4 regions of the Shinella sp. BE166 genome follow, and region 2 is predicted to be linked to each of the others. Evidence: riboswitches for the same ligand, from Rfam matches in the RefSeq annotation. Region 2 holds a riboswitch; each other region holds the start of a gene.

Region 1 (5,550 bases), on a different contig from region 2:
GTTCCCTGTAACGGTAACCGCCGAAGTCCGCGCCGGCCTCGCCGCCAAGGGCGCCGCGGCTGCGACACTTGGGCAGCGAGTGGTCGACGTGACGCCGTTGAATTACCAGGATTTTTGAGTTTTACGCCTCGATCGACACATCCCCGATCGGCCGCGAGCAGCAGGCGAGGATGTAGCCTTCCTCGATTTCGTCGTCGAGGATGCCGCCGTTGTGGCGCATGTCGACCTCGCCGGAGACTTTCATGACCCGGCAGGTGCCGCAGAGGCCGCCCTCGCAGGCCGCGCCGATGCGCACGCCGGCTGCGCGGGCGGTTTGCAGGATGGTCTGGCCGGGCGGGCATTTGGCGTCCTTGCCGGCCATGGTGAAGGTGACGGTCGAGATCGCCTCGGCGTCCACTTCGCCCGCACCGCCGCGAATGGCGAGCTCTTCGGGCGCGGGGGCAGCGGCCGGCTGGAAGCTCTCCTCGTGGTAGCGTTCCATGTTGAAGCCGCAGACCTTCAGCATGTCCCGCACGCCGCGCATGAACGGTTCCGGGCCGCAGCAGAAGACGGTTCGGTCGCGGAAGTCCGGAGCGAGCAGCGAGAGGCGGGCGGCATCGATGCGGCCGCGCAGGCCATGCCAGCCGTCGCGCGGATTGTGGCCCTCGACCACGAAGCCGAGCGCGAGGTTCGGCATGTGGGCGGCGAGACATTCGAGCTCCGCCTTGAACAGCAGGTCCTCCGGCTTGCGCGCGCAGGTGACGAAGGCGACATCCGACTGCGGCGCGCAGTCAGACATCCAACGCGTCATCGACATCATCGGCGTCACGCCGGAGCCGGCCGAAATGAACAGGTACTTTTCCGCCGGATAGCGCACGAAGGAAAAATCGCCGAGCGGGCCGAAGGCCTTGAGCTTCACGCCGGGGCGCAGGTTGTCGAACATCCAGCGCGTGCCGATCGAGTTCTTCTGCACCTTCACCGTCACGGAGACGGCGAAGGGGCGCGAGGGCGTCGAGGACAGCGTATAGGTGCGCATCACCGGATCGTCCGGCGCCACCGGCAGTTCCAGCGTGACGAACTGGCCCGGCAGATAGCGGAACCAGTTGTCGCGATCCGAGCGGAAGGTGAAGGTCATCACATCCGTCGTCTCCGCCGTCACGGCGATGCATTCCAGCAGGTGCTGGCGATCGTTCCACGGATGGAGTTCGTCGAAATGGTGGAAATGGCTCGCGACCGTCATGTCAGGCCACCCGCGAGAGCGGCTTTTTGGCGCCGTCGAGCCGTTCGATCATGAAGTTGGCGTACCATTCGACGAACTGCATGACGCCGCCCTCGTCCTCCGGCGAATAGGGGCCGGGCTGGTAGGCGGGCGAGCGGATGCCGAAGGCATTTTCCTCGACGATCCGACGATCCTGGTCGTTGGTCTCGGTCCAGACATGGGTGAGCTCGTCGAGGCGATAGTCGATGCCTTCCACCGCATCCTTGTTGACGAGCCACTTGGTGGTGACCTGCGTCAGCTCGGGGCCGAGCGGGATGACGCGGAAGGTGATGGCGTGGTCGGCCAGCACATGGTTCCACGTCGTCGGATAGTGGAAGAGCAGCAGCGTGCCGATATGGCTTTCCAGCACATCGCTCGACAGCGGGCGCTGGACGGCGCGCGCACCGGACATGGTGTAGCTCTCGGCGTCCTGGATGAGCGGCATGCGCGCGGCGCGGAACTGGCCCGTCGGCGACATCCTGAACTCGCTCGGCAGGCCCACCGCCTCGCACTTCGCCCAGTGCTCGGCGATCACCGGATCGTCCTTGGCGCCCTGCACGCCGGTGGCGCTAGGGGCTTCCGGATAGGTGCGGCAGAGTTCCGGATGATTGGCGGCGCAGTGGTAGCACTCGCGGTTGTTTTCCCAGACGAGCTTCCAGTTGCCCTTCTCGATGATCGTGCTTTCGAAGGCGACCTTGGTTTCGCCGAGACGATGGCGGGCGAGATAGGGCTCGACCAGGTTGCGGAAGGCGGAGAAATCCGGCGCCTGGTCGGCCAGGCAGATGAAGATGTAGCCGCCGACGGTCTCGCAGTGGATCGGCTTCAGGCTGTGCTGCGTCTTGTCGAAATCCTCCGCCATGTGGCGGGCGAAGAGCAGCGAGCCGTCGAGTTCGTAGGTCCACTGGTGATAGGGACAGACGAGTTTTGCCGACGTTCCCTTCTGCTGGTTGCAGACGCGCGAGCCGCGGTGGCGACAGGAATTGTGCAGCGCGCGCACCGTGCCCTTGCGGTCGCGCGTGATGACGACGGGATAATCGCCGACCTGGACGGTGAAATAATTGCCGGCCTTGGGGATCTCGCAATCATGGCCGATGAACAGCCAGTCGCGATACCAGATCGTCTCCATGTCGAGCTTGTAATGGTCGGGGTCGATGTAGAAGGCCTGCTCGAGGCTGTAGCCATCGCGCCGGTTCTTGAGCTTGCGGAGCACGTCGCTGCGAATGTCCATGCCGGATCCTCGGATAATCTAAATTGGGGCTGAGGCGCACGGAAGAAGACGGCATCCGGGCAGCGAACCGCACCGAATGCACGCTTCCCAGCCGCCCGCCGCAGCCAGTCACGATCGTTTCTCCAGGCTGGTTTCCGGGCTGAGGAGCGTTCTGCGTGGCATGACCTTGTCGGGTCATTCCTCTTCGAACCGTCGCGGCGCCTTCCCAGACCTCCCGTCCAGTGACGTATGCCGCGTCTTGCTCCAACACCGTTGCGGGGGCAGCGCCGGATTTTAACCGGCTTCCCAATTCTCCAGGCTCCTTTCGGGAGCGTGGCACCTTGAGTGTGCTTATCTAACCGCAAGAATCGTCGCGCGACATGTCGAAAAACGACATGCCATCATGATTTGGCGACAGGATTTTTGCGTGGTTAAAAAGCGGGGCGGCAAGATTTCTGCATATATGTCAGGGTGATATGCCTAGCTTTGCGGCAGGGTGCCCATCCCCTCGGCAGTTTGCTGCCCACGATCATACTCTTGTCATATTGCGACCCGGTGCCCTTGCCTGCGAGGAATGGGGAGCGGACCGGAAAGGATTGTTTAACGTCGTTTGCATAAACTTCCCAGCGATCAAGGCGCTAGGATGGGGTGCTCGCCAGGTGCAGCAGACGAAGTTCCGATATTACGACGCCGTCGCCTACAAGCGCGCGAACCCGCCCAAATCCGCCGTGCACACGGAATTCCTGCGCACCGGCCGCATCGATCGCAACCTCGACTGGCTGCCGAGCGAGAAGCGCTACCTCACCTACCAGGAGGTGGCCGAGCGCACGGGCCGCAAGCTCGAACGGGCGGGCACGGTCACCCACGACCGCATCAACAGCTTCCACCGCTCGATCCAGTTTCCAAAGCTGATCTTCCACCGCACGCTCGCCAACACGCCGCATCTCGGCTATTGCCACATCACCGTCGCCAATTCGCGCTTTGCCGAATTCGAGAGCGTGCAATGGGCCTTCTACATGGCGAACTTCTTTGCCGACATCGGCGACGAGGAGCAGTTCTTCGCCGGCATTTCGCAGAAGCCGGGCCGCATGTATTTCGCCGTCGCCATCGTGCCGGGCGAGGAGGAAGGCCGCCTGCGGATCGATCGCAAAGTGCGCGGCAACGGCGTGATTTTTCGCACGGACGACCCGGCCCTTGCCATGAAGAACGTGCTGATGCTCGGCGCGCGCGACGAGGCGCTCCGCAAGATCATCCGCGCGATCTAGGCCCGATAGAGCAGCCATTCCTTGCCAGCCGGCACTTCATCACCGCGGCCGTAGACGATCACGAGATCACCGCCCGCGCCCTTAGCCTCCGCAAGCGCCCGCTCGCAGGCGGACGACAGGTCGAGCGCGCTGTCGGCGCGGTCCGACATGCAGACACCGGCCGAAAGGGTCAGGTGGCCGAGGTTGCGGCCGGTGCGCGGATCGCGCAGCGCCATCGTCTGGAAGGCGGCACGCAGCAGGTCGATCAGCCGCGTCGCTTCGCTTTCGTCGGCGGTGTGGAACAGAAAGCCGAAACGCAGGCCATCGATGCGCACGGCAAGCTCGCCGGCCGGGAAGACCTGGCGGATCAGCCCGCCGTAAAAGCTCACGAGATGCTCGGACAGGGCTTCTATCTGCGCGGGTGAGAAGCGACGGTCGGCATCGACCTCCGCGACGGCGACGCCGCACAGCATCGGCAGGTCCGGATTGGAATAGATGCGGGCGAGCGCCTTGTTGAAGGCGCGGCGGTTGCCGAGCTTGGTCGGCGGATCGACGAATTTCATCACCTCGAACTCCGCCATCTCCTTCTGGATGCCGTCCATGACGGCCGACTGCGCGGCGACCTTTTCCGCCATTTCCGCCGTGTGGGTGACACGCAGCTCGGTCGCCCGCTGCAAAGCTTCGAGCGACGAGCCGAGCGCGCCCTCGCCCGCCGCACTGCGGATGACCTGCGAGGCCTCGCCGATCAGGCGGCCGTAGTCGGACAGCGACGAGCGCTCCTGGCTGAGCAGCTCCATGAAATTGCCCATCTCGCTGCTGATCGCACCGGCGGAGCGTTGCAGCACGCTCGCCTCATGCTGGTGCGGCAGGTACTTGCGCCCGAGTTCGTCGAGGGCGGCCTGCGTCTTGTATTTGCCGAGCGCGATGAAATCGCGCACCAGATCCGGGTTGGCACCGGCATAGGCCTCGTAGACCAGCTCGTAATTGCGCGGCAGGCCGTCGATGCCCATCTGCTTCATGGCCGTTGCAACGCGGAGCGCGATATCGGTCGTCGAGGATTTCTTGTGAGCCATCAATGCGGGACCTGTGTGCGGGACTTTTCACCCCTTCGTAACAGCGCCCGCTTTCGGTGGCTCTAATCGGGTCGCTTGCATTTTAGGCAAACCGCCGGCCCTTGGCATTTCGCGGCAAAGAACGGTAAAGGAGGCCGGGAGCGACGGAAGGGTGAGATGGCAGATATCGTGGATACGCGGACGGAACCGGAGGCAGGGCTTGCCCGGGCGTGCGAGGTGCTCAGCCGCGGCGTGCCGGTCGCCATTCCCACCGAGACGGTCTATGGCCTCGCCGCCGACGCCACCAATCCGCTGGCCATCACCCGCATCTATGAAATGAAGGGCCGGCCGCGTTTCAATCCGCTGATCTGCCACATGGCCGATCTAGCCATGGCGGAACGGCATGCCATCTTCGATCCCCTCTCGCGGCAGATCGCCGAGGCCTTCTGGCCCGGCCCGCTGACGCTGGTGCTGCCGATCCGGCCGGACAGCGCAATCCATCCACTCGCCCGCGCCGGGCTGGACACCGTCGGCATCCGCGTACCGACGGGTTTTTCGAGCCGGCTGCTCGCCGCCTTCGGCCGGCCGCTGGCGGCCCCGAGCGCCAATACGTCCGGGCGCATCAGCCCGACCACCGCCCGTCATGTCGCCGAGGATTTTGGCGCGAAGCTGGAGCTGGTGCTGGATGCCGGGCCTGCCGTCGTGGGGCTCGAATCCACCATCCTCAAGGTCGAGGGCGAGACGATCCGGCTGCTCCGCCCCGGTGGGCTCGATGCCGCAGAGGTCGAACGCGTTACCGGCCGCCCGGTG
Region 2 (5,550 bases):
TCATCGCCATGAAGCCCTATGTCGCGGCCTTCACCTATGACACGCGGCCGATGGTGCAATCCGGCGATGTTGCGGCCGGCCATTTCTTCGTCGGCGCCATGGTCGATGTCTTCGCCGACGAGAAGGATCTCGGCTACGTGATCCCGGAAGAAGGCGGGACCATGTACCAGGAGGACGTCTGCGTGCTGAAGAGCGCGCCGAACAAGGAGAACGCCGTCAAATTCCTCCAGTTCTACACGCGGCCGGAGATCGCGGCGCTCAATGTCTCGCAGCAGACCAATGGCACGGCCAACGTGCCGGCGCGGGAATTGACCCCGGAAAAGATCAAGAATAGCAAGGAGATCAATCCGCCGGCCGAGACCATGGCGCGTCTCCAGATCTTCGAGGATCTTGGCCCGGCGCTCCGCCAGCTCGACCGTGTCTGGACGCGGGTGAAGACGGCGCAGTAATGGCGTGACTATCCCGCCCGTCTTCGGACGGGCGGTCTTTTTGGGGAAGGGCGACGTGTCGAAACGCATTCTGAAGCTCGTTCAGTCCGACGACCTCCGGCGGTCCAAATCCGACAAGCTGATCGCCAACTATATCGAGCGCAACATCGCCGATCTGCCCTTCGAGACGGCGCGCTCCATCGCCCAGCGGCTGGAACTTTCCCCGATGACCGTCGGGCGGTATCTCCGCCGCATGGGTTTTGACGGCCTCGACGAGCTTAAGGGCGAATTGCGCCGCGGCAGCTCCAACCCCGCCTGGCAGGTCAAGGGCCAGGTCGACCGGCTGGAGCAGGACCGCAAGGAAGGAAAACTTCTCGCGGGCCTCATCCAGCAGCAGATCGACAATCTCGGCCAGATCTACGAAATCACCAATGCGCCGGAATGGCAGCAGACGATCGATGCGCTGGTCGGCGCAACGGAGATCTATGTCGCCGCCTACCAGAACGTGCGCGGCATCGCGCAGTATTTCGCGAGCCAGCTTTCCTATACGCGGCCTCGCGTGCAATTCGTCGACGGGCTGAACGGCACCTATTCCGAACTGCTGGACGGCTCCGTCGAGGGGCGCCTGCTCTTCCTGCACGACGTGCGCCGTTTTGCCGCCAAGGCGCGGCCTCTGGCACTGGAAGCACGGCGCGCCGGCGTCAAGGTCGTGCTGCTCACGGACGAGTTTTGCCCCTGGGGGCCGGAGGTCTCGGACATCTGCCTCATCGTGCCGGGTTCGCACGGACCTCTTTGGGATGGCGCGGCCACCATGACCGCCGTCATGGACCTTATGCTCTCCAACATCATCGTCGTGATGGGCGAGGCTGTGAGCGAGCGCGTCGACACGCTGACCCGCCTTCAGGACGTCTTCGGGGATTTCGAGAGCTGAGCGCCTTGACGCTGCCGACTGCCGGGGACTAAGGATGGGATGACGGTTCCCTGAAGGATGACTCCCAGGGGATTAATAGGGAACACGGTACGGACGACCCAACAGGGACCCATTCCGTGGCTGCCCCCGCAACTGTAGGCGGATTGCCGCCTGTCCTCGGACGCGTTTCGCGTCATGCCACTGCGGTTTTCCGCGGGAAGGCAGACAGGCAGCAGATATCCGTGAGCCAGGAGACCTGCCGTCATAGCAACAATCCAAGTCACGGGCGGGGATGCCCGGAACGGAGACGCCATGACGAATCTGCCTGCCGTACCCGGCAGACCTTCCCTCGTTTTCTCCCGCCCGCGATCGATCCGCCCCCTTCGGCGCGTCGGCTGAGGCCGCACGCTTTCATTCACCCGGGAGAAATACATGACCCTGTTTTCTGCGGCCGTGCGGTCCGCATCGCTGCTCTCGCTCGTCGCCGGCTCTACGGCGCTTCTGCTTTCAGCCTATGCCGCCTCGGCTGCCGAGACGCAGTATCCGCTGACGCTGCAGAATTGCGGCCGTCCGGTCACCTTCCAGAAGGCACCGACGCAGACCGTTTCTGTCGGCCAGAGCTCGACCGAAATTCTCTACATGCTGGGTCTTGCCGACCGCGTGGTCGGCACCGCGCTCTGGGTCGGCCCCGTTCTGAAGGGCTATGAAGAGGTCAACGCCAAGATCGACCGTCTTGCGGACAATGACCCGAGCTTCGAGAGCGTGCTCGGCAAGAAGCCGGATATCGTCACGGTCCAGTTCCAATGGCAGATCGGCCCGGAAGGCGTGGTCGCCAAGCCCGAACAGTTCGAGGAGCTCGGCATTCCGGTTTACACATCCCCTTCCGACTGCGTCGGCAAGGAGAACAGCGCAGCAAGCGACGGCGTGCGCCATCAGGTCTTCACGATGGACCTCGTCTATCAGGAAGTGCGCGAACTGGCGCAAATCTACAACGTGCAGGACAAGGGCGAAGAGGTTGTTGCCGAACTGAAGGCGCGCGAGGCGGCCGCCCGCGCCAAGGTCGCGGCTGCGGATGGCAAGTTGTCGGCCGTGTTCTGGTTCTCCAGCGCGGCTGATTCCGATCCGTATGTCGCCGGCAAGAACGGTGCGCCCGGCTACATCATGTCGGCCTTGGGCATCGACAACATCATCAAGACCGATGACGAGTGGCCGATGGTCGGCTGGGAAACGATCGCCAAATCGGGACCGACGATCATCGTGGCCGGCTCGATGGAGCGCCGCCGCTATCCGCTCGACAGCCTCGAGGCAAAGCTCGACTTCCTGAAGACGGACCCGGTGGCAAGCCTGATGCCGGCCGTCAAGAACAACCATGTCTTCGATATGGACGCGCAGGCGATGAACCCCACGATCCGTACGATCGAGGGCATCGAACAGCTTGCCGACGCCATTGAAAAGGCTGGTCTGGCGAAGTGATAGCGGAACGCCCCCTCTTGTTCCGCACGGGCGCCGCATTCGCGGCGCTCGTCCTACTGGTCGTCGCGCTCGGCGTCGGGGCAGCCGTCGGCGAGACGGCGATACCGCTCGATATCGTTGCGAAGACGGTCGCGAACCGCCTCTGGCAGACGGGGCACGCGATCGAGCCGATCGACGAGGGCATCATCTGGAATTACCGGCTGAGCCGGGCGGTGGTTGCCGCCTGCTGCGGCTCGGCGCTGGCACTCTGCGGCGTCATCCTGCAATCGCTGCTGCGCAATGCGCTGGCCGATCCCTATATCCTCGGCATTTCGGCGGGGGCGTCCACCGGCGCGGTCTCCGTCGCTATTCTTGGCATTGGCGCCGGCGCCTTGACGCTGCCGGCCGGCGCATTTCTTGGCGCACTCCTCGCCTTCGGCCTTGTCAGCGCGCTTGCCGTGCGGGCAGGGCGGGGCACCGGCGCGATCATCCTTGCCGGCATCGCCGGCTCGCAGCTCTTCAATGCGCTCACCTCCTTCATCGTCACCAAGGCCGCGAGCGCCGAACAGGCGCGCGGCATCATGTTCTGGCTGCTCGGCAATCTCTCCGGCGTGCGCTGGCCGGATGTCTGGCTCGCGCTGCCGGTGGCGATCCTCGGCCTTCTTGTCTGCCTGTGGCATGCCCGCGCGCTCGACGCCTTCACCTTCGGCACGGAATCGGCCGCCTCGCTCGGCATTCCGGTGCGTCGCGTCTATATCGTGCTGATCGCCATCTCCGCCCTGATGACGGCGACCATGGTCTCCATCGTCGGCTCGATTGGCTTCGTCGGCCTCGTCATTCCGCATGCCGCGCGCATGGTCGTCGGCGTGCGCCACGGCCTGCTGCTGCCGGCTTCCGCGCTCATCGGCGCCATCTTCATGATCGCGGCGGACGTGCTGTCACGCATCATCATTCCCGGCCAGGTCCTGCCCATCGGCGTCATCACGGCGCTGTTCGGCGCACCGGCCTTCGCCCTCATCCTCAGCCAGCGGAGATCGGCGCTATGACGCTCTCGGCAAATGGTCTCTTCTGGTCGGCCGGTGGCACGACCATCCTGTCGGATGTGTCGCTCGTCGTGCGCCCCGGCGAGTTCCTCGGTATCATCGGCCCGAACGGTTCCGGCAAGACCAGCCTGATGGCGCTGATCGCCGGCATCCGCAAGCCGCAGCGCGGCGACGTCCTGCTCGGCGGCAAGCCCTTGCAGGCGCATGGCCGGCGCGAGATCGCCCAGCGCATCGCCTTCGTCGAGCAGCAGGCGGAGACGACGGAGCGCATCACCGCCCGCCAGGCAGTCGAGCTCGGCCGCACGCCGCATCTCGGCGCGCTGACGCCGTGGTCGAAGGCCGACGACGCGATCGTCGATCGTGCGCTTGAGGAGGTCGACATGGCGCATTTCGCCGGGCGGCTCTGGCACACGCTCTCCGGTGGCGAGCGGCAGCGGCTGCACGTTGCCCGCGCGCTCGCGCAGCAATCGCCGATCCTGCTGCTCGACGAGCCGACCAACCATCTCGACATCGGCCACCAGATCGGCCTGCTCCAGCTCGTACGCGAACAGGACCTCACCGTGGTCGCGGCCCTGCACGACCTCAACCACGCCGCCATGTTTTGCGACCGCATCGCCGTCATGCAGGGCGGCCGCATCGTGGCGCTCGGCACGCCCGCCAAGGTGCTGGAGCCGCAGCGCCTGCACGACGTCTTCGGCGTGACTGTCGACGTCGAGCGCGACGGCGCCGGTGGCTGCTTCATCCGCTATCGCCGGCCTGATCCGCGGCCGCCGCGCCTGAAACTTGTGGCAGGCGAGGGGAACTGATGCACGGAGCGCTCCCCAACATCCACCTCAAGGAAGACATTCGCGACTACTGGTCGCGACGCTCGGAAACCTTCGACCTTGCCTTCGGCCACCGCATTCCTGAAGGCCCGGAATTCGACGCCTGGGCGGCGGCGATCCGCGAACAGCTCGGCCCTGAGCCGCGCCGCGTGCTGGAGCTTGCCTGCGGCACGGGGGAGGTGACGCGCCTGCTGCTGTCACTCGGCCACGAGGTGACGGCGCTCGATTTCTCCGAGGCAATGCTGGATGTGGCACGCCGCAAACACGCTGGCGCGAAGGGGCTGCGGTTCCTGCTTGCCGATGCGGAAAACCCGATGGAGCCGGACGAGAGCTATGACGCGATCGTCTGCCGGCACCTTGTCTGGACGCTGACGACGCCGCAACGGGCCTTTGCCGAATGGCACCGCATGCTGAAGCCCGGCGGTACGCTGCTGTTCTTCGACGGCGACTGGGCGGCGCCCACCCGGCTCGGCCGGCTGGCAAGCCGCGCCATCGCGGTCATCGACAGGTTTGCCGGCGCCGATCCCCACTATGACGGCGCGATGAGCGACCGGCATGCCAGCATCATGGAACGGCTTCCGTTTGGAGACGGCCTCAGCGTCGAGCGCGTGCTGCCGCTGCTGGAAGTGGCGGGTTTTCGCGACATGACGATCGGCTCGCATGCCCCGATCGCGGCCGCGCAACGCCGCACCGCGGACCTGCGCAACAAGCTGCGCACGCTGCTTTACCGCCGCTTCATCCTCTGCTGCCGGAAACAACCTCGGGCTCCGGCTCCACCGTCAGCTTGACGCGATCGGCGGCAAAACGCGTGCGGGAAAACTGGATGGGCGTGCCGTCGAGGTCCGTATTGGTGGCCACCGCCACGAGGATGATGGCGCCGGGCGACAGTTTTA
Region 3 (5,550 bases), on a different contig from region 2:
GGCCGGCGGCGTCGATCAGGTCCGTCTTGTTGAGAATGATGAGGTCGGCGGCCGTGAGCTGATCCTCGAACAGTTCTTCGAGCGGGCTTTCGTGGTCGAGGTTGTCGTCCTCGACGCGCAAAGCATCCACCTTGTCATGATCGTCGGCAAAGCGCCCGGCGGCGACGGCGGCGCTGTCCACCACGGTGATGACACCGTCGACCGTCACCTGCGTCTTGATTTCCGGCCAGTTGAAGGCGGCGACGAGCGGCTGCGGCAAAGCGAGGCCGGAGGTCTCGATGACGATGTGGTCCGGGCGGTTTTCGCGCTCCAGCAGCTTCGACATGGTGGGGATGAAATCGTCCGCGACGGTGCAGCAGATACAGCCGTTGGTGAGTTCGATGATATCGTCCTCGGTGCAGGCTTCCGCACCGCAACCCTTCAGCACGTCGCCGTCCACGCCGAGATCGCCGAACTCGTTGATGATGAGCGCGATGCGTTTTCCGCCGGCGTTCTGCAGCAGGTTGCGGATCAGCGTCGTCTTGCCCGCGCCGAGGAAGCCGGTGATGACGGTGGCGGGGATTTTCTGTTGCAGCATGACTCAACCCTTCATTTTCAGCGGCAATCCGGCCGCGACGAAATAGACTTCTGGCACGAGGGCGGCCACTTGCTGGTGGAGCCGCCCGGCATGGTCGCGGAATTCGCGCGCCATGCGGTTTTCCGGCACGATGCCGAGGCCGACCTCGTTGGAAACGAAGACCAGCCGGCCCGGCGCGCCGTCGATCGCTTCCGCGAGGCCGGCAAATTCCGCGGCCATGTCGCGTTCCTCCAGCATCAGGTTGGTGACCCAGAGCGTCAGGCAATCGACGAGTATCGCCCGGTCCGCTCGTGCCAAACCCCTGATACGGGCGGCGAGCGCAAGCGGCTCCTCATGGGTTTGCCAGCCGTCGCCGCGATCCTCGCGGTGTTTGGCGATGCGCTGGCGCATCTCATCGTCCCATGCGCGGCCGGTGGCGATGTAATGACGCGAAAGGCCGGTCTCGGCGACCAGCCTTTCGGCAAAAGCGGATTTTCCGGAACGCGCACCGCCCAGAACCAGGACGGCTCCGGGCGATGTCTGTGCCATATCAGGCGGCCTTGGCGATCTTCTCGTTGGCAAAACCCAGCGAGAGGCCGAGCACGATCCAGAAGAACAGCGTCGTGGCCAGCGCCGCGACGGCGAACTCCGCGCCGAGAACGGCCGGAACATTGCTGGAAATGTCGCCCGGCTGCGGCGCGCCGTAGACCTGCGGCGCCGCAATCAGCACGATGCCGGCGATCTTGGCGACGATGCCGTCCTTGAGGAAGAGCAGGTAAAGCCCCGCCGCCGAAAGCACGATGGTCGCAACCCACCAGACCTGGCGGTCGCCGAGATCGGCGGCCGGGAAGCCCGGAAGTTCCGGCGGCAGGCCGATGGCCGGCAGCATGTGCACGGCAAGCCAGCCGGCTGCACCCCACAGCGCACCGTTCGCCACCGTGATCGGATGGCCGGAAACGAGGCTGAAGCCGGCGAGCAGCAGGGCAAAGCCCGAGCCGGTCACGAGGTTTGCCAGCAGCGTGCCGGAGAACCGGCTCATGCCGAACATGATGCCGCCCTCTTCGTGCTCTTCGCCCTCATGGGCGTAGGCGACGGAGATCGGCGAGAAGGACGAAGCCACATCCAGAAGGACGTCGCCGAGCGACGAATGCTCCTGCGTCTGGGTGGCGCCATCGGTGGAGGGCGTGGTGCCTTCGGTGGCCGGCGCGGTTTCGCCGCCGCCCTCGAATTCCTCCGCATGGAGAATGAGCGGCACGACTCGCGCCTCCTGGGCGGCTGTCATGAGCACGCCGGAGAACAGCCCGGCCACCAGGGCGGCCAGGAGATAACGAACGATCATGTCAAAAACTCCTTAGTGGCAGGGAAAGCCGTAGGAGTGACGGGTGTCGTGCGCCGTGTCGTGCAGCACGGCCGAATTCGCGAGGCCCGCGCCGAACACCAAGAAAGCGCCGATCAGAAGCGCGAAAACGCCGGCAACAAGGCGGTCGTTTGCGGAAAGGGTAACAGAAGACGTTGAAGAAACAGCCATGACAACCTCCGTGCAGGCGTTGGGGAAGCCCCTCCCCAGGTCGGGCGAAATGCCCTCATCGGCTGGCAGGTCTCCTGGCTCGCGGCGTCCGGCGTTTTTCAACGCCTGCGGAACATTCTCACCTTCCCGGGCAAAAGCATCGCAAAAGGGTGGACGATTCGTAGACAGAGAGGCGTCCGGCCCCGGCTTATCGCGATGCCACCCAGTGGCTTTTCCGGCTGGTTTCCCCGGCACGGCCTGAAGCACCATTGCTTCCTCCCGCACGCAGATCCTGCCCTCCAGATGAACGTCCCTCGCCACTCTACAGTCGCGGGGTCGGCCGTGATTGCAGCGCCCTATTTGGGTCCGCCGCGTCACATTCCCATTTACTCCCCGATCCGTTTCCGGACCCGGGAACCATCCAATAATCCGGATGATTATGCTTCCGCATCGCGCAAGTCAATCGATCGGCAGCGGCATCGCCTGTGCTGAAACCGCCGTCGCCCGCTCAATAGCCCGGAATGATCACCAGACCGCCGCCATCGTTGTAGTAGCTGTCGCCGCGGTATTCGCGCTCTTCATAGTACCCGTCGACCGGGCCTTCGAGCACGTCATAGTCCTGCTGGTAGCGGCGTTGGCGGTTCTGGCGAGCCTCGGCATATTGCGCGGCCTGCCGCAGCGCGCGGTATTGCGGACGCGACAGGTAGCCATCGGCGCGATAGCCGGAAGAACCCTGCCAGGCGGCGATCGCCGAGCGGGTGCGCGGGCCGAAGACGCCGTCGACGCCGTAGGTATTGTAGCCGAGCGCGCTCAGGAAACGCTGGGCCTGCACGCGAATCGACCGGTCCATATAGGCCTCGCGGGGATCGACGATCGGCCGCTCCTCGATGGCCTGGCGCTCGGTGTCGATAATGGCCGTCTCGGTTTCCTGTTTCGGCGTCACGGCCTCCTCGCGCTTGGTATCGGCAAGAGCTGCGAGCCGTTCGCGGGCATCCCCAACGAAACGACCATTCGGATATTCGTCGAGATAGGCCTGGAACGATTCCTGCGTGCCGCCGAGCACGGCCTTCTCGAAGGTCTCTTCCTCGCGCTTCTTCGCGTCGTCGGCGCGCTCGATGGCGAGGCCGCGGTCCTTGCGCTCGGCGTCCTTTGTCTCGGTTTCGCGGGTGGCGGTCGCGGCTTCGCCGGTGTCGGCCCCCTCGGCTTCGGCATTGTCGGTGTCCGCCTGCTTTGCGGCTTCAGCAGCCTCTTCGGCGCGTTTTTCAGCCTCTTCGGCAAGGCGGGCGGCTTCCGCAGCCTTGGCCTCGGCATCCGCCGCAGCGCGTGCCGCTTCGGCCTTCAGCTTCTCCACTTCCGCGGCCTTTTCTTCCGCAAGCTTGCGCGCGGCGGCGGCCTCTTCCTGGATGCGGGCCTTTTCTTCGGCCGCGGCCTTCTCGGTCTCGATGCGCTTGGCTTCGGCCTCGCGGCGGGCGGTGGCTTCCTCTTCGGCCCGCGCCTTCTGCGCGGCCGCAGCCTCTTCGGCCTTCTGGCGTTCGGCTTCCGCCTTCAGGCGCGCCGTCTCTTCGGCCTTCGCCTTGTCCGCAGCCGCCTGGGCCTCTGCCTTCAGGCGCTCGGCCTCGGCGGCCTGTTCATCGGCCAGCTTGCGCGCAGCCGCTTCCTTCTGTTCCGCTTCCGCCTTCAGGCGGGCGGCCTCTTCGGTGCGGGCTTTTTCCGCGGCCGCGGCTTCCGCCTTTGCCTTCTCCTCGGCGGCGGCCTTTTCCGCGGCCAGTGCACGGGCGGCGGTTTCTTCTTCCGCCTTCTTCGCCTCGGCTTCCGCCTTCAGGCGGGCTTCTTCCGCAGCCGCCTTAGCCTTTTCGGCTTCGGCAGCCTTCTGCGCTTCCTCTTCAGCCTTCTTGGCCTCAGCTTCCGCCTTCAGGCGTGCCGTTTCGGCCTCCGCCTTGGCTTTATCGGCCTCGGCGGCTTTTTGTGCCTCTTCTTCAGCCTTCTTCGTCTCGGCCTCCGCCTTCAGGCGCGCCGCTTCCGCATCGGCCTTCGCCTTTTCGGCTTCGGCGGTTTTCCGGGCTTCTTCCTCAGCCTTGGCCTTTTCCGCAGCCGCCTGCTCTTCCGCCTTGGCCTTTTCGGCAGCGGCCGCCTGTTCCGCCTTGGCCTTGGCGTCCGCCTCGGCCTGCTCGGTGGAGGTGCCCGTCGTCTGCTTCACCTTGGCGGCGGCCTGCAATTCGGCGATGCGCAGGCGCGCCATCGAGGCGAAAGTGCCGTTCGGATATTGCTTCAGATAGGTTTCGTACTGCGTAAGGTCGCTGCCGGCGGAAACCTTCTGCCAGAGCGAAAATTCCTCTTCCCAGCGTTTTCCGGCGCTTCCGGCTTCCTTGCCGGTGGTGGCCTGGGCGAAGGCGATTGCCGGCTGGCCTGCGAGCGTCAGCCCAACGAGGCTTGCAAGGCCGATCCTCACCAGAACGGATCGTGCGAGAGGTCCAGAACCCATAGTCGTCTCACCCTTTCGAAGGCGCTGCGCCCGGCAACCGGGCGGATTTCCATCTGTCCTCGCACCGAATTCTGGCGCAACTTTGGTGCGGCAGGCCGGTCGTCGCAGGAACCCGATGGCTGAACGTTTCAGGGGCGCGATTTAATCAGCGCTGCCTAAAAGGCGGTCGAGCCAGGCCGGGTCGAGAACGGCCTCCAGCTCTGCCGCCACGCCATCCAGCGCCATGTCGACGCCTGCCCGATAATCGAAGCCGCCACCCTCGATGCCGAAGTCGGCGAGCAGCCGCGCCCGGTAGGCATCGCTCGAAAGCAGGCCGTGCAGATAGGTGCCCATCACCCGGCCATCCGGCGAGACTGCGCCATCCGCCCGCCCGTCGATGCTGACGGCGGGACGCAGCGCATCCGGCCCGGTGGTGCGGCCGAGGTGGATTTCGTAGCCCTCCAGCGGCACGTCATATTGCAGCGAGCGGGCCGTGCTGTTGCGCACGGTCTTTTCCGGCGCCATTTCCGTTTCGACCGCCAGCAGCCCGAGGCCTTCGACCTCGCGATCGCTGCCCTCGATGCCGAGCGGATCGGTGACGCGGTGGCCCAGCATCTGGTAACCGCCGCAGATGCCGATGACGCGGCCGCCGCGGCGCATATGCATCGCGAGGTCCCTGTCCCAGCCTGCCGCGCGGAAATCGCCGAGGTCGGAAATGGTGGATTTCGAGCCGGGCAGCACGACGAGCCCGGCGTCGGCCGGAAACCGCTCGCCCGGCCGCACGAAGACAAGGTCCACCTGCGGCTCGGCCTTCAGCGGGTCGAGATCGTCGAAATTGGCAATGCGCGGCAGCACCGGCACGGCCACTTTCAAAGCGCCGCCACCGCCCTTGGCGAGCCGTTCCAGCACGACCGAATCCTCGGCCGGCAGGCGCGCGGCGTCCTTCAGCCAAGGCACGACGCCGAAACAGGGCCAGCCGGTGAAGCGGCCGATCTCGGTAATGCCGTCGTCGAACAGCGTCACGTC
Region 4 (5,550 bases), on a different contig from region 2:
TCTATTTCAATTCCAGCCGCACCGGCCGCATGCAGATCTGGCGGGTGCGGCCAAATGGCAGCGAGCCGACGCGCATCACCGACAGCCCCTATGGCGACTGGTTCCCGCATCCTTCGCCCGATGGCCGGCACTTGCTGGTGCTTTCCTATGATGGCGATGTCTTCGACCATCCGCGCGATCTTAGCGTGCGCCTGCGCCTGATGGACATGGATGGCGGCAATGCGCGCGTCCTTTTCGAGCTTTTCGGCGGGCAGGGCACGATGAACGTGCCGAACTGGGCGCCGGACGGCGAAAAATTCGCCTTCGTGCGCTACGCGCCGGCCGCCTGATCTCCCGATATCCGGTGAGCGCAAGTTAAGTTTTTGCTCACCAGCCCGCTTAAGCGATTTTTGCCGTCTTGCCTGTAGCCTTTGTTCAACAATGTCCGGAAAACCGGGCGGGGGACAGGCAGGGGCAGAGATGACGAGCAAAGCGGAAGAAAGCCGCGCGACACGGCGACGCGGTGTTGGTTTGGTGATCCGGACGGCGGCCGTGATGATCGTGCTGCTGTTCGGCGCCGCCAATTACCTCGTGCTCGATTACGCGATCGAGCGGGCCGACAGTTTCGTTGCCGAGACCGAGCGCACGCTGGTGCGCAACGAGTTCGGCCACCAGATCGACCAGGTCGTGCAGTACCAGAGCCAGCTTTCCTTCTGGGACAAGAGCTTCAACGAACTGGCCGATGGCATGCCGGGCGACGCCTTCGTGCGGGACCAGCTGCGTGACTGGATGTGGTCCGACTTCGGTTTCTCCTGGATGATCTTCGCTTCGCCGGACGGCGAAAAGGTGCTCGGCGTTTATCGCGGGGAAAAGGTTTCCGAGAGCAAGGCGCGCGAAAAGCTGCATTGGGTGAGCGATCTCACCCACAAGGCCGAGCGCAAGTATCGTGAGGCGCTCTCGCCGGACCGCGGCGGCTGGCAGGTGGCGCGCGCGAAGGAGGATCCCGACCTCCTGACCCCGGCGCTGCCGGAAATCCATGTCACCGGCATGCGCCTCATCGACCGCGTCATGAGCATCGTCGTCGTGCAGGCCGTCGTTCCGAAGTCGCTCTATATCCCGGCCCACCGGCTGGAGCCGACACTGCTCATCACCGTCAAGCCGGTCTCGAAAAAGATGCTGGCGAACACCGAGCGACGACTCGGCGTGCACGATCTCGGCTTTACCCCCATCGTGACGCAGGAGCCGGGGCTGGTAATGACGCCGGTCGGCGCCGATGCCTACAATCCCATGGTCGCCTCCTGGCGGCCGAATATGCCGGGCTCCTTCGTCTGGCGCTCGGCGCTGCCGCAGATCGCGATGTTCGTGCTGGTCTTCGCCGGCGTCATGCTCTTCGTCACGCTGCGCTTCTCTGCCCTCATCAAGGCGCTCCAGCGCAGCGAGGCGAAAAACGCCTTCCTCGCGCGGCATGACACGCTGACGGGGCTGAAGAACCGCAGCGGCTTCGACGAGGAGGTGCGCCGCGCCATCCGCAGGGGCGAGACCAAGCCCTTCGCCATTCTCGCGCTCGACCTCGACAAGTTCAAGGCGGTCAACGACCGGCATGGCCATGCGGCCGGTGACGCCGTGCTCCAGGCCGTCGCCCGGCGGTTTTCCGATCGTATCGGCAAGCAGGGCTGTGTCGCCCGCCTCGGCGGCGACGAATTCTCCGTGCTCCTCACCGGCGAGCGAAGCCACGAGGCTCTGCTGGAGCTTGCCGGCAGCCTCGTGCGCGATACGCAGGTGCCGATCGCCTATGACGGCCAGTTGCTGGTCATCGGCGGCAGCGCCGGGATCGCGCAGTTCCCGCAGCACGGCGGCTCCGTGCATGACGTGATGGTGATGGCGGATGCTGCGCTCTACGCCGCCAAGAACGCCGGCCGAAACCGCGCCGTCCATGCGGATCATGTCGGCCAGGAGATGATTATCGAGGCCGGCGAGGCGCGCGCGGCCTGATATAGGGCGCTGACAGGCCGGTGCGCGGCGCGGGCAGGCTTGATCGCGCCGCCAAGCCATGCGCATATCGTTTCCGTCAGGTGCCTGCGTTTCGCAGGAGAATCGGGAATCCGGTGCGGGCGAGAGCCTCAAGTCCGGAACGTGCCCAGCGCTGTGACGGGGATGGTTCGCACCGTAAAAGCTTGAATCGATTCAGGCTTTTGCCACTGGTTGTTCAACCGGGAAGGCAGGTGCGGGGCGCGTGACCCGAAGTCAGAAGACCGGCCTGGCAAGATTGACCGAACCGCGCGGACGGCGGAAGGTTGTGCGCATTGTTGGGGAGATGACGATGCGAGCCGAACCGTGCGACCGTCTGGTCGGGGCGGGCGCCTTTTCCAGCGAGGACAAGGCCGCCGTCTACCATGCCATCGAAACGCGCCGCGACGTGCGCGACCAGTTTCTGCCCGATCCCTTGCCGAACGATCTCGTGGGCCGCCTGCTGCACGCCGCCCACAGCGCGCCCTCGGTCGGCTTCATGCAGCCGTGGAATTTTCTGCTGGTGCGCAGCGAGGCGACCCGGCGCGCGGTGCATGCCGCCTTCCTGAAGGCGAATGCGGAAGCGGCGGCGATGTTCGACGGCGACCGCCAGACGCAGTATCGTGCGTTGAAACTCGAAGGCATCCTGAAGGCGCCGCTGTCGATCTGCGTCACCTGCGACCCGACGCGCGGCGGGACCGTCGTTCTGGGGCGCACGCACAATCCGCGCATGGATGTCTATTCCACGGTCTGTGCGGTGCAGAACCTCTGGCTTGCGGCGCGGGCGGAAGGGGTGGGCGTCGGCTGGGTCAGCATCTTCCACGACAGCGACATCCGAAACATCCTCGGCATTCCAGACCATGTCGAGATCGTCGCCTGGCTCTGCGTCGGCCTGGTCGACCGCCTCTATGCCGAGCCGGAGCTTGCGGTGAAGGGATGGCGGCAGCGCCTGCCGCTGGAGGACCTGGTGTTTGAGGAGCGCTGGCCGGACGCGGGCGTCAGTTGACGCCGGCATCGGCCGGGCGGCCGAGGTCGATGGCGGATTCGTTGGCCGGCAGGAAAACCGGACCGACCGTGCGCACCTTGCTCTTCGCCGGGTCGTAGTCGCGTTCCTCGACCTTCACCGGCAGCTTGGCCGGCGTCTCGTCCTTCTTCGGCAGCGTGTGGATGGTGGTGATCGAGCCGCCTTGCTCGTCGCTATCCCTGCCGGTGTTCGCTGTCTCGTTGCCCTTCAGCGCCTTCTCGCGCTTGATCATCTCTTGGTAATAGGCCGAGAGGTTGCAGCCGCAGGCGCCGGGCTTGGAGAGGTCGCGCGTGCGATAGGAGAAGGCGTTCGGCATTTCGTAATAGGGCCGGCCGGTGACCGTTGAGGTCATCTGGTCCGTCTCCTGGCCGTTCGTCATCGACTGGTAGAACAGTTCGGTCTGCGTCTCGGGGCACATCATCGCGCAAACCTGCTGGTCGCGGCGGAAATCGAGCGGGGTTGCGCCCGACGAGATCGGGAAGAAGCCGCCGTCGCAGGTGCGCACGCAGACGGTGCGCAGGTTGCCATGGCCGGAGCCGCCGCCGAGCGAGCGCAGTTGCAGGCGCTCGCTGCCCTCCGGCGTGGTGCCGAGCGGGAGCGTGCGTTTTTCATCGAGCGTGCGCAGCGTTTCGGTCGCCGCAATCGGCACCACCTTCGCTTCGTCATTGCAGCCGTTGCTTGCGAGCAGCGCGGTCAGGCGGGTGCGCTTGCCCTGCGACGAGGTGCCGCCGGCAAATTCGCGGCGCTTCTTGTCAAGGATGTCGAGGTTGCGCTCCATCTTGCCGATGACCGTCGAGAGCGTGTCGCAGGCCGCCGCATTGGCGCCGCCGACGACGATGATGCTGCCGCCCGAGCAGCCGAGCCGGCGCTGGTCGCTCTTGGCCTTGCGAAGCTGGATGTTCTGGCGGGCGATGGCACCGGCATATTTGCGCGCGCTCGCCGTATCGACCACCACCTTGGGCAGGTTCGCAAGCTCCGCCTGGATCTGCTCGCACACCGCCGCTGCCGCCGTGCCGCCTGAAAACAGAAGCGGTAAGCCGGTCGCAACGGCAAACAGAAGGCGGCTCAAACCTTTCAAATTGACGATCCTGTGAAACTGTCGGGGCCGCGATCCGGCCGCATAAGCATATCCTATCATAGGCTGCATGAAGGGAAGCGCAACGTGCTCCCGCATTTGTGATTAATGCGCGCGGGAAAATATGAGTTGCGTATTCATCTTTTTGCCTGCTGCCCGCAATTGATCTCGTCGGGGGCTTGGTGTAGCACTCTGCGCACATACAACAGCCGGTTATGCGCCCTTCGCCGCGCAGCCGCCGTTCGGCGGAAGACCGGCCCTTCACAGGCAGGTGAACATGCGGATTTCGTCAGTTTTGTTGAGCCCATTCTACGCGCTCCAGCTCGCATCCGGCGCAAAATCCTTCGCCGACAATCCCGTCATCGGCAGCAAATGGCTGAACCGCAAGGGATTGCACGAGAAGCGCGTCTCGCTCGCCATGCGCATAGCGGCCTGGCGCCGCACCAAGCTGGAAAAGCTCGTTGCCCCGGAATACCGCCGGCAATATGCCGAAAACGGCTTCGTGAAGATCGAAGACTTTCTGTCGCCCGAGGTTTTTGCCGCTGTCACCCGCGAGATCGCCGAGCGCGATTTCGAGCGTTACGACATGCTGCAGGGCGAGACCGTCACCCGCCGCGCCATCATCGACGACAGCGATCTGGAAAGCCTGCCGGGCTTCAAGGCCGCGCGCAACGATCCGCGCGTGACCAATCTGCTGCGCTACGTTTCCTCACATGACGGCCAGCCGCTGCTCGTCGTGCAGGTGGTGATGGCGCTGCCGTCGGTCGTCACGCAGGGCTCGACGGACCCGCAGACAGCGCTGCACAGCGATACGTTCCAGCCGACCGCCAAGGCCTGGCTGTTCCTGCGCGATGTCGGCGAGGAAGACGGTCCGTTCTCCTATGTGCCGGGCTCGCACGAGATGACGCCGCAGCGCCTCGCCTGGGAGCGCCGCATCAGCGAGAACGCCGATTCCATCGAGAACAAATACTCCGCCCGCGGCTCGCTGCGCATCATGCCGGACGAGCTTTCGGCGCTGGGTTATGTCCAGCCGGTCAAGATGACGGTCAAGGCCAACACGCTGATCGTCGCCGATACGCATGGTTTCCATGCCCGCAGCCCGAGCTACAAGACGACGACGCGCATCGAGATCTACGGATCGCTGCGCCGCAATCCGTTCCTGCCGTTCACCGGCCTGCACATCGCTTCGCTGCCCTTCATCGCGTCCGGCATGAACCGGCTGATCATCAATGCGATGGGTTTTCGCGCCAAGCTCGGCCTCAAGGGCTCGCCCTGGAAGGATGCCGGCAAGGGCAAGGCCGATGAATGGTCGAAGCGGCTGAAGCAGCCTTCGGCCTGACCCTCACGAATTGCCGGATCGGCCGTGCTGCCCTTGCAAGGCGGCCGGTCCGGCCCTAAATGTCCGGCATCGTCAATGCCGACCGGATGGTGCACCATGGATTTCAACCCGACCACAAATCGACGT

What was found. Region 2 has a riboswitch for cobalamin ahead of J2Y63_RS10130 (ABC transporter substrate-binding protein). Riboswitches for the same ligand answer to the same signal wherever they lie in the genome.
Region 1: it holds a riboswitch for cobalamin, as region 2 does, so the genes downstream of both, J2Y63_RS19365 (aromatic ring-hydroxylating oxygenase subunit alpha) here and J2Y63_RS10130 (ABC transporter substrate-binding protein) in region 2, are expected to answer to the same signal.
Region 3: it holds a riboswitch for cobalamin, as region 2 does, so the genes downstream of both, J2Y63_RS16755 (CbtB domain-containing protein) here and J2Y63_RS10130 (ABC transporter substrate-binding protein) in region 2, are expected to answer to the same signal.
Region 4: it holds a riboswitch for cobalamin, as region 2 does, so the genes downstream of both, bluB (5,6-dimethylbenzimidazole synthase) here and J2Y63_RS10130 (ABC transporter substrate-binding protein) in region 2, are expected to answer to the same signal.

What each region holds. Positions count from the first base shown of each region.
Region 1 covers NZ_JBPEHL010000007.1:243,508-249,057, forward strand. The annotation lists gene J2Y63_RS19355 (glycoside hydrolase family 25 protein) at 1-118, shown strand, start outside; gene J2Y63_RS19360 (2Fe-2S iron-sulfur cluster-binding protein) at 122-1,219, opposite strand; gene J2Y63_RS19365 (aromatic ring-hydroxylating oxygenase subunit alpha) at 1,221-2,465, opposite strand; cobalamin riboswitch at 2,574-2,803, opposite strand; gene J2Y63_RS19370 (DUF6656 family protein) at 3,104-3,709, shown strand; gene J2Y63_RS19375 (diguanylate cyclase domain-containing protein) at 3,706-4,761, opposite strand; gene J2Y63_RS19380 (L-threonylcarbamoyladenylate synthase) at 4,918-5,550, shown strand, end outside.
Region 2 covers NZ_JBPEHL010000003.1:591,468-597,017, forward strand. The annotation lists gene J2Y63_RS10120 (polyamine ABC transporter substrate-binding protein) at 1-449, shown strand, start outside; gene J2Y63_RS10125 (MurR/RpiR family transcriptional regulator) at 505-1,359, shown strand; cobalamin riboswitch at 1,386-1,616, shown strand; gene J2Y63_RS10130 (ABC transporter substrate-binding protein) at 1,771-2,811, shown strand; gene J2Y63_RS10135 (FecCD family ABC transporter permease) at 2,829-3,836, shown strand; gene J2Y63_RS10140 (ABC transporter ATP-binding protein) at 3,833-4,639, shown strand; gene J2Y63_RS10145 (class I SAM-dependent methyltransferase) at 4,639-5,445, shown strand; gene phnF (phosphonate metabolism transcriptional regulator PhnF) at 5,393-5,550, opposite strand, start outside.
Region 3 covers NZ_JBPEHL010000006.1:75,976-81,525, reverse strand. The annotation lists gene cobW (cobalamin biosynthesis protein CobW) at 1-577, opposite strand, end outside; gene cobU (bifunctional adenosylcobinamide kinase/adenosylcobinamide-phosphate guanylyltransferase) at 581-1,105, opposite strand; gene J2Y63_RS16760 (CbtA family protein) at 1,107-1,895, opposite strand; gene J2Y63_RS16755 (CbtB domain-containing protein) at 1,908-2,084, opposite strand; cobalamin riboswitch at 2,132-2,500, opposite strand; gene J2Y63_RS16750 (peptidoglycan-binding domain-containing protein) at 2,572-4,545, opposite strand; gene J2Y63_RS16745 (cobyric acid synthase) at 4,687-5,550, opposite strand, start outside.
Region 4 covers NZ_JBPEHL010000006.1:217,851-223,400, forward strand. The annotation lists gene J2Y63_RS17435 (TolB family protein) at 1-329, shown strand, start outside; gene J2Y63_RS17440 (diguanylate cyclase domain-containing protein) at 460-1,971, shown strand; cobalamin riboswitch at 2,033-2,254, shown strand; gene bluB (5,6-dimethylbenzimidazole synthase) at 2,300-2,992, shown strand; gene J2Y63_RS17450 (DUF2865 domain-containing protein) at 2,985-4,088, opposite strand; gene J2Y63_RS17455 (phytanoyl-CoA dioxygenase family protein) at 4,384-5,424, shown strand.